Regions from separate parts of the Pseudoalteromonas ardens genome, predicted to be linked through region 3. Evidence: predicted binding sites of a transcription regulator. Region 3 holds the regulator's gene; each other region holds the start of a gene.
What was found. The regulator MetJ, encoded in region 3, represses methionine synthesis genes. The targets are predictions, from matches to a motif close to TAGACGTCTAGACGTCTA.
Positions count from the first base shown of each region.

Region 1: a site for MetJ is predicted at 1,789-1,806, ahead of metK (methionine adenosyltransferase). Genes of this name have one in related genera too.
Region 2: a site for MetJ is predicted at 2,010-2,027, ahead of QNM19_RS15490 (methylenetetrahydrofolate reductase). Genes of this name have one in related genera too.

Region 1 covers NZ_JASJUV010000002.1:1,156,583-1,159,870, forward strand. The annotation lists gene tkt (transketolase) at 1-1,545, opposite strand, end outside; gene metK (methionine adenosyltransferase) at 1,907-3,058, shown strand; gene QNM19_RS10105 (HDOD domain-containing protein) at 3,122-3,288, opposite strand, start outside.
Region 2 covers NZ_JASJUV010000004.1:405,326-408,613, reverse strand. The annotation lists gene QNM19_RS15495 (M16 family metallopeptidase) at 1-1,770, opposite strand, end outside; gene QNM19_RS15490 (methylenetetrahydrofolate reductase) at 2,072-3,028, shown strand; gene gpsA (NAD(P)H-dependent glycerol-3-phosphate dehydrogenase) at 3,097-3,288, opposite strand, start outside.
Region 3 covers NZ_JASJUV010000011.1:91,418-94,705, reverse strand. The annotation lists gene QNM19_RS23020 (malic enzyme-like NAD(P)-binding protein) at 1-931, shown strand, start outside; gene metJ (met regulon transcriptional regulator MetJ) at 1,005-1,325, opposite strand; gene metB (cystathionine gamma-synthase) at 1,626-2,849, shown strand; gene metL (bifunctional aspartate kinase/homoserine dehydrogenase II) at 2,855-3,288, shown strand, end outside.

The DNA of each region.
Region 1 (3,288 bases), on a different contig from region 3:
CGTAGGACCATCTTTACGTTCAATCGCCTGCTGCCAGGCAACCGCAGATTCAACCTGGTCACACGGACGCCAGTTAACCAGGTTTGGTGTCATGCGCATGCTTGCAAGCTGCTCTACCGGCTGGTGTGTCGGGCCATCTTCACCCAGACCGATTGAATCGTGGGTGTAAACAAAAATACTGGGTTGCTTCATCAATGCAGCCATACGTACCGCGTTACGCGCGTATTCCATAAACATCAGGAAGGTCGCACCGTAAGGAATGAAGCCTTTGTGCAGTGCAATACCATTCATGATGGCTGACATGCCGAATTCACGTACACCATAGAAAATGTAGTTACCTGACGCATCGTCAGCGGTCAGACCTTTAGAGCCTTCCCATAACGTCAGGTTTGAACCTGCCAGATCCGCAGAGCCACCCATAAATTCAGGTAGCAATGGACCAAACGCGTTCAATGCATTTTGTGACGCTTTACGAGTTGCCGGATTGGCTGGGTTCGCCTGTAACTGTGCGATGTACTCTGCACTTTTCTGTGCCCAGTCAGCAGGTAACTCACCTTTGGTACGACGTTCAAACTCTGCCGCCAGTTCAGGGTAATGCATCTGGTACTCAGTGAATTTAACCAGCCATTCGCTCTGAATTTGTTGACCGTGCGCCGCAGCATCCCACTTTGCGTAAACAGACTCAGGAATGTCAAACGCTTCGTGCTCCCAACCCAGGAATTCGCGAGCCGCTTTGATCTCGTCATCCCCCAGAGGGGCACCGTGACAATCATGGCTACCCGACTTGTTTGGTGAGCCGTAACCAATGACTGTCTTACAGCAGATCAAAGTTGGCTTATCTGATTCAGCACGTGCTGCTTCGATAGCAGCAGTGATCGCCTCGCTGTCATGACCGTCTACATCCGCAATCACATGCCAGCCATATGCTTCGAAACGCTTTGGTGTATCGTCGCTAAACCAGCCTTCTACTTCACCGTCAATAGAGATGCCGTTGTCATCCCAAAATGCGATGAGCTTGCCCAAGCCCAGAGTACCAGCCAAAGAACACGCTTCGTGCGAAATACCTTCCATCAAACAGCCATCGCCTAAAAAGGCATACGTGTAGTGATTCACGATGTCGTATTCATCACGGTTAAACTGTGCTGCCAGTGCTTTTTCGGCAATCGCCATACCTACCGCATTGGTGATGCCCTGGCCCAGTGGTCCAGTCGTGGTTTCGATACCTGGAGCATAACCATACTCAGGGTGGCCAGGTGTTTTGGAATGCATTTGGCGGAAGTTTTTCAGTTCATCGATCGACAGATCATAACCAGACAAATGCAACAGAGAATAAATGAGCATGGAGCCATGGCCATTTGATAATACAAAGCGGTCACGATCGACCCAATCTGGGTTATTTGGGTTGTGCTTTAAATAATCGCGCCACAATACCTCTGCGATATCGGCCATACCCATAGGGGCACCCGGGTGACCGGATTTGGCCTTTTGAACTGCGTCCATGGACAGAACGCGTATGGCATTTGCAAGTTCTTTGCGAGATGGCATGAAGTCTCCTACTTTTTTTGTCATTTGAGTGGCAAATCTGTACCTAATATACCCGTGTGGCGACGTTGTCACGTTTACCTTTATGTGTGGCAATTCAATGCATGACACGCCGAAATGCAGGTAACTCGATTATAAAATTGGTCCCCATTCTTACCTATTAGGGTAACCACTGCAATTAAAAATCAATGAAATCTTAGCGTCATTGGGGACTTTTTTACTGCGTTTTTCGCAAAGGTTTAAAATTAGACGTCTAGGCGTAAAAAAGCTATGCAGCCGTGCGCGTTTTCGATAATATATCGCTCTGATTTTTTCGCGCTATTCCTGTTGTTTGTGAAGCGCAATATTTGTGAGCATAAATACAATGGCAAAACATTTATTTACTTCTGAATCTGTTTCTGAGGGTCATCCGGATAAAATCGCCGATCAGATCTCTGATGCGGTACTAGATGCTATCCTTGAGCAAGATCCAAAAGCACGTGTTGCGTGTGAAACTTACGTAAAAACCGGCATGGTGATGGTCGGTGGTGAAATCACCACTAGCGCCTGGGTTGATATTGAAGAATTAACGCGTAAAACGGTACGCGAAATTGGCTACACTCATTCAGATATGGGTTTTGACGCCGACTCGTGTGCAATTCTGAACACCATTGGTAAACAATCACCTGATATCAACCAGGGTGTTGACCGTACTCGTCCTGAAGAGCAAGGCGCGGGCGACCAGGGCCTCATGTTTGGTTATGCCTGTAACGAAACTGACGTACTAATGCCGGCACCAATCACTTACTCACACCGTCTGGTTCAACGTCAGGCACAGGTGCGTAAAGATGGTACTCTGCCTTGGTTGCGTCCAGACGCTAAGTCACAGGTAACATTTGCCTATGAAAACGGCAAAGCAGTGGGCATTGACGCGGTTGTTCTGTCAACGCAGCACTGTGATTCAGTTTCTCAGGATGATCTGGTTGAAGCTGTGATGGAAACCATCATCAAGCCAGTACTACCCGCTGAGCTTATCACTGAAGCAACTAAGTTCTTCATCAACCCAACTGGCCGTTTCGTTATCGGTGGTCCAATGGGTGACTGTGGTCTGACTGGCCGTAAAATCATCGTAGATACATACGGTGGTATGGCACGTCACGGTGGTGGTGCATTCTCAGGTAAAGATCCATCAAAAGTTGACCGTTCAGCCGCTTACGCAGCACGTTATGTTGCTAAGAACATTGTCGCAGCAGGCCTTGCAGACAAATGTGAAATCCAGGTGTCTTACGCAATTGGTGTTGCTGAGCCAACATCTATCAGTGTTGAAACCTTCGGCACAGGTAAACTAGAAGAAGCACGTCTGATCGAATTGATCCGCGACCACTTCGACCTGCGTCCTTATGGCCTGATCACTATGCTGGACCTTGAACGTCCAATCTATCAGCCAACTGCGGCGTACGGTCACTTCGGCCGTAATGAATTCCCGTGGGAAGCAACAGACAAAGCAGAAGCGCTTAAAGCAGCTGCTGGTCTATAATTGTAAACTCAGATTTACAGATAAGGCGCCTTAGGGCGCCTTTTGTTTTGCAATTCTAAATAATTAATTCCCAGAGATCAGAAACTCTTCAATATCTTCTTTAATATCCACATAATCATCATCATGAATATTTAAGACAATCATTATCTTATCTTTAAATGCATGCCAGTCGGCACAATTGCGAAAATACTTACCTTCGAACGCGAGGTTTTCTGCCAGTTTAAGAATGG
Region 2 (3,288 bases), on a different contig from region 3:
AAAATCATCTTCACGGAAACCCGGGTTGAGTAACTGCTCACTGACTAACGCATACCACTGCGACGCATTGTCTTTGTGCACACGACCACGTAACGACAGCATTTCTTTGTCGATCTGATAATCGAAGCTTCCCGCAATCGGATAAAGTGCCTTTTGGATTTCTTTATACGACTTGCTCTGCGAGCCGCCATTAGCAATCATGGCTGCAGTCAATGCTGCGACGCCTTTTTTCCCTTTCGGATCGGCCGCCGCGCCGGTATAGAATAACAAGTTTACATCTACCAGAGGTGAAGCATTGGTGTTATCCAGTACAGAGAAATACTGCTGTTTTGGCTGGCTAAGTTGTGCAACCAGGTTATCCAGCTCAACTTCTTTGTCAAACCCCGCCACTTCCGTCAGATCAGACATAGTCACTGTGGTACGACCGCTGTCAACAAAATAACGGTTGGCTACATCGCGAATATCCTCGGCGCTCACTGAATCACTGGTCGCATACAACGTGTTGATCACTTCCGGATCGCGCTCAAAGTGCATGTACTCCGCCAGCATGCTGGCAATCGCCTGTGATGAGTCCAGCCCGTTCGCAAAGTTGTATTTAAGATTAGATTTAAGTGCTGCGAGTTTATCGCTGTCGACCAGCTCAGTGCGCGCAGTCGCATAAGTACGGTTGATGGCGTCACGCACTACGGCCAGGTCACTTTCTTCATTCACCTTCACAAAAACATGCAGCAGGCCCGGATCTTTGGTCTCGGCATTGTAGGTAAACATCTGACTGGCAATTTGCTTATCGACTACCAGCTCTTGATACAGCTCTGAGTTTTCAGAGAAATACAGTTGTGAGATCAGATCCAGTGCCGCACGATCTTTTTTCTGTGGCTCCCACGCTGTGCCTTTGTAAGAGACCAATAGCCAATGACCAGGCAGGCCGTCATAATGCTCATGCACGTATCTGGCTTGCTGCTGCTGTGGCTCAACCGGAATATCAGCAACGTAATTACCGCGCTGCCAGCCACCCCAGTGTTTTTTAACCATCTTCATGGTTTCCTGCGGATCCACGTCGCCGACAATCACAATCGAGACATATTCCGGCTTATAAAAGCGCTCAAAGAAAACCTGACCATACGCCATCTGGTCTGGCATGGCTTCGATATCTTCGAAGAAACCCATCGTGGTGTGCTTATAGGTATGTTTATCAAAGGCTTCTTTACGCACAGCACTTAACAGCTTGCGAATAGGACTGGCGTTGTTCTTCAGGTATTCGCCCTTTACCGTTAAGGCTTCGGTGCGGAACTGAGACTCGCTATAGCTCAGGTTCTGAAAAATATCGGCTTTGATCTCTAAAACCTTGTCCAGGTGCTCTTTAGAGAAGTTCAGATGGTAGTTAGTATAATCATTGGTGGTGTAAGCGCGGTTATCTACGCCTGAATTTTTCAGGATGTCAGCGTACACATCTTGGGGGAATTTCTCTGAGCCCTTAAACATCATGTGCTCAAAAAAGTGCGCAAATCCGGTGCGACCCGGTTCAACTTCATTACGCGAACCAACAGACACGGGGATCTGTAACGAGACAACATCAGGATAATCGGTTTTCACCACCATGACGCGCAGGCCATTATCCAACTCTTCCAGGACGTAGTCCTGCGCAAACACCTTGTTACTTGCCTGGGCCTGAACTTGGCCTGGCGTCTGCTCAGTCGATTGCTGAGAGGTTACGCACCCGGTCAGTGCCAGTGACACCGCCAGGCTGGTCGCCAGTAGTTTAAATTTCATATGCTTCCCTTAAATCTGTAGTGATTATTATTTTTGGCCTCGCGCGAGTGAGGCACATCGTTCCCAATTATGCCGCAATCCCGCTTGAATTCATCTTTACGCGCTCATTTTATGTAAAAAAATATGAACTGCATTGACCCGAACAAAGCTATCAGCAAAACAACGGCTTGCTCAAAAGCCGCAAAATCATATGAAAGAATTTCATGGGTATTGAATTTGTTTCAAGAAAAAAATCTATCTAGACGTCTAAATGGCTGCTATATTAGATCCCAGAAACTGAATTTTTGCCGGAGCCAAGATCATGGCGTTATCACTACAAGAGAAAATCTTAGACCCGAACCAAGGGGTATATTTGATTGGTACGACTCCGCCCAAATCCGGTACGGAGCGAGACAAAGTTGAGCGTATTGCCACTAAGCTACTCGACCGTCTGCACGAAATTGAATACGACGGCGTTATCATTTACGACATTCAGGACGAAAGTAGTCGCACCAATGTGCCCCGTCCTTTTCCGTTTAAAGAAACAGTCGATCCCTGTGAGTACAGCCGCCTGGTCAAGTCTTTGTCAAAGCTGGACGTGATCACGTATAAAAGTGTGGCTCAACGCGACAGCGCTGAATTTAATCAGTGGCTCAGCACCACCAAACAAGAGTTTGGTCTGAATAATTTAGTGCTGGTTGGCTCGCCGTCTTCGCAAGGTAAAATCAATTTACCACTGCCAGAGGCGTATCAGACGCTGGCCCAGCACGAAGAAAACTTTTTCCTCGGTGGGGTTACTATTGCTGAACGTCATGCATCCAAACGCAATGAACACGAGCGACTGATTGAGAAAACCACCCAGGGCTGCGAGTTCTTTATTTCTCAGGCCGTCTATGATGCACAGGCCACCATAGACTTGATCACCAGCTATGCCCGCACCTGCAAACAGCAAGGCATTGCGCCTAAACGGCTGATCCTGACTTTCACCCCGTGCGGCGGTGAGAAAACCTTGCAATTTATGGAATGGTTGGGCATTTCCGTGCCTGAAGCAACCAAATGGCGCATGCTGGATGCAGGCAACACCCTGAGTGAATCGATCCGCATTTGTCGTGAGAATTTGGATTCAATTCTGCGTAGTTGTGCTCACCTGGATGTTCCGCTGGGACTGAACATAGAAAGTCTGACTAACCGCAAAGAAGAGATCGATGCGTCTATCAATCTCTATCGCCTGCTCAAAGCCACCATGGAGCTGACACTGGCGGAAAAGCAGATCGCTTAGTAATACCAATTTGGAACCAATAAAAAACCGAGCACACTGGCTCGGTTTTTTTATTTTCAGACATCAGGTTATTCGGACTTTTGCTCTCTGCCAAGCAGTGCCATGGCCGCTTCTTTGACGTCTTTTTGTTGATACAGCACCTGATAGATCTGCTCCGTGATAGGCATTTCAATGCCAGTACGCTTTGCCAGCAAGTACACTTCTTTGGTGTTGCGATATCCTTCAACCACCTGGCCAATGCTCTGCATGGCCTCTTCAAC
Region 3 (3,288 bases):
TTCAATTGATATTGAAGTTAAGCACCGTACAACTGAAGACTTTATCAATACAGTTGCAAATATTGCCGATACTTTTGGCGGTATTAACCTGGAAGACATCAAAGCACCTGAGTGTTTTGAGATTGAGCGTGCGCTGATCGAGCGATGTGATGTGCCGGTATTCCATGATGATCAGCACGGCACCGCGATTGTCACCGCTGCGGGTATGTTGAATGCGCTGGAGATCCAGGGCAAGAACATTCATGACGCCATTATCGTTTGTCTGGGAGCGGGTGCAGCTGCCATCGCGTGTATGGAGCTTTTGATTAAGTGTGGCGCACAACGTGAACACATTTATATGCTTGACCGCAAAGGGGTTATTCACACTCGTCGTGATGATCTCAACGAATACAAGAAGTTGTTTGCCAATAACACGGACAAGCGCACGTTACAGGACGTGATCGAAGATGCCGACGTGTTTGTGGGTGTCTCTGGCCCGGATCTGTTGTCACCGGAAGATCTGAAATTAATGGCTGATAAGCCAGTGGTATTTGCCTGTTCTAACCCGGACCCTGAGATCAGCCCGGAAGTGGCACATGGCGCGCGTGATGATCTGATCATGGCAACGGGTCGCTCTGATTACCCTAACCAGGTGAACAATGTACTGTGCTTCCCGTTTATCTTCCGGGGTGCGCTGGACGTGCGTGCCACGGCCATTAACGATGAAATGAAGATTGCAGCGGTAGAAGCAATCCGCAGCATTGCCAAAGAGCCAGTGCCAGCTGAAGTACTTAAAGCGGCGGATGTGGACAGCCTGGAGTTTGGTGAACATTACATCATCCCTAAGCCGATGGACCCACGTTTGTTGCCACGTATCGCCAGAGCCGTTGCTGAGGCCGCGGTAGAGTCGGGTGTTGCACAAATTGAGATGCCAGAAAACTACATGGCATAAGCCAGCCTGAGCAAAAAAAAGCCTCACAATGTGAGGCTTTTTTTATTGCTGTTTTTCACTGGCACTGCAAAGATTATTCTTCATTAATCTCTGGGATCTCCAGACCCATTTCCGTCATGATCTGACGGACTTCTGCCGGGATTTTTTCCGGGTTGTCTTTGCGCAGATCTTCGTCACCAGGGAGTGGCTGGCCGGTAAAGGCATGCAGAAATGCCTCACACAGTAACTCACTGTTCGTCGCGTGGCGCAGGTTATTGACCTGGCGACGGGTGCGCTCATCGGTCAGCACTTTCAGTACGTTGAGCGGGATAGAAACAGTAATCTTTTTTACCTGTTCTGATTTCTTACCGTGTTCTGCATAAGGGTGAATATATTCACCGTTCCATTTAGCCATAGTGATGTACTTGCCTCAGTGTTGTAGATGCAATGCGAATAAGACTGTGTACTGTGTATGGATCCAACCGTGACACGTAGGCTCTCTGTTGGCAATGTTGCACGTCATTTGCCATAGTTTAAGCTCAAATACTCAGTCTTATTAGCATAGAGTTCGCGTTGAGTGGCGAAATTTTATCGGTTTAAAAAAGATAGTCAAATACTAGTTATTTAGCCATTTAGCGGTATAAATGTTTTGACTTCTAACTTTTGTTCATCTAACCTTTTAGACGTCTAAACATCTAATTCATCCAGGTGACCTATGAGCCAAAGCAACAAGTCAACCATAGCGGTACGTACAGGCATAGATGCTGACAAGCATCATGGTGCGGTGGTGCCGCCGCTTTATCTGTCGACCACCTATTCTTTCGCGGATTTTGATAAAAAGCGCGATTACGATTATGGCCGCAGTGGTAACCCGAATCGCGATATTCTTGCGCAAACACTGGCGGAGCTGGAAGGTGGCGCTAAGGGGATCATTACCGCAACGGGTATGGCCGCGGTTCACCTGGTGACTCAGTTACTGAATGCTGATGATACCTTAGTGATCCCACACGACTGTTATGGGGGCAGCTACCGCTTGTTTACCTCGCTGGAAAAGCGTGGTTTGCTCAAGGTAAAAGTACTGGATCTGACACGCAGTGACAGTTTGCAGGAAATTCTGGCCATTAAACCTAAACTGGTCTGGATTGAAACACCAAGTAACCCCATTTTACGCTTAACGGATATCCAGGCTGTTGTGGATGTCGCCGCGCAGTGCGGTGCGCTGGTTGCTGCTGACAATACTTTCTTGTCGCCGGCACTGCAAAACCCCATCGCATTTGGGGTCGATATAGTGGTGCATTCCACCACTAAATATATCAATGGTCACTCTGATGTTGTGGGTGGGGCTGTGATTGCCAAAACCGAAGAGCTGGGTGATGAACTGGCCTGGTGGGCCAACAATATCGGCATCACGGGTGCGCCGTTTGACAGCTACCTGACTTTACGTGGATTGCGTACACTCAATGTTCGCCTTAAACAGCATCAGGAGAATGCGCTGGCGATTGCACGTTACCTTGAGCAATCAGAGTTTGTTAGCCAGGTTTATTATCCCGGGCTGGAAAGCCACCCTCAGCACGCACTGGCGAAACAGCAGCAGCAAGGTTTCGGCGGCATGGTGAGTTTTGATATTAAAGGGGAACTGGCGGATGCTGCTAAGTTCCTGACCAGTGTGAAGCAATTCTCCCTGGCAGAATCCCTGGGGGGCGTTGAAAGTTTGATCTGTCACCCGGCAACTATGACACATGCCGGCATGGACCCGGCTGCACGGCTTGAGGCGGGTGTTGGTGACACACTGATCCGTATTTCAGTGGGGATTGAGGAAATCGACGATTTATTAGCAGACTTTGAGCAGGCATTTGCTGCGGTGAAGGCCGCGCAAGGCAACTCCAGTGACAATGCGAAAGCATTTAAGCTCTCGCCAGCACATACGGCATTGTGGTAGAAGAAATGACAAAAGCAGTACATAAATTCGGCGGGTCGAGCCTGAGCTCGGCTGCTCGTTATCAGGCGGTTGCCAATATCATCATTGGGCAGTGCCAGAGCGGTGACTGTATCGTGGTATCGGCTGCAGGTAAAACGACCAATACTTTGGTTGCCTTGTGGCAGAGTTATCAGCAGCAGGACGAACGGGCTTTTAGTGACATCTTGTTGCAAGTGGAAAACCATCAGTTGCAGCTAATTGATGAATTGTTTAACGCACCGCAGCAATCCTCGCTGGTCGCTGAATTACGGGATGAGCTGAGTAGCATCGGTCGTCAGGCACAGTCACGCCAGTTGCTCGAAGCCCCGTTGTTGGCGTTTGGTGAGATTTGGTCAGCGCGTTTACTGGCAGCTTTGTTGAACACCCTGAATATTGCTGCGCAGGATGTTGATGCGCGTAC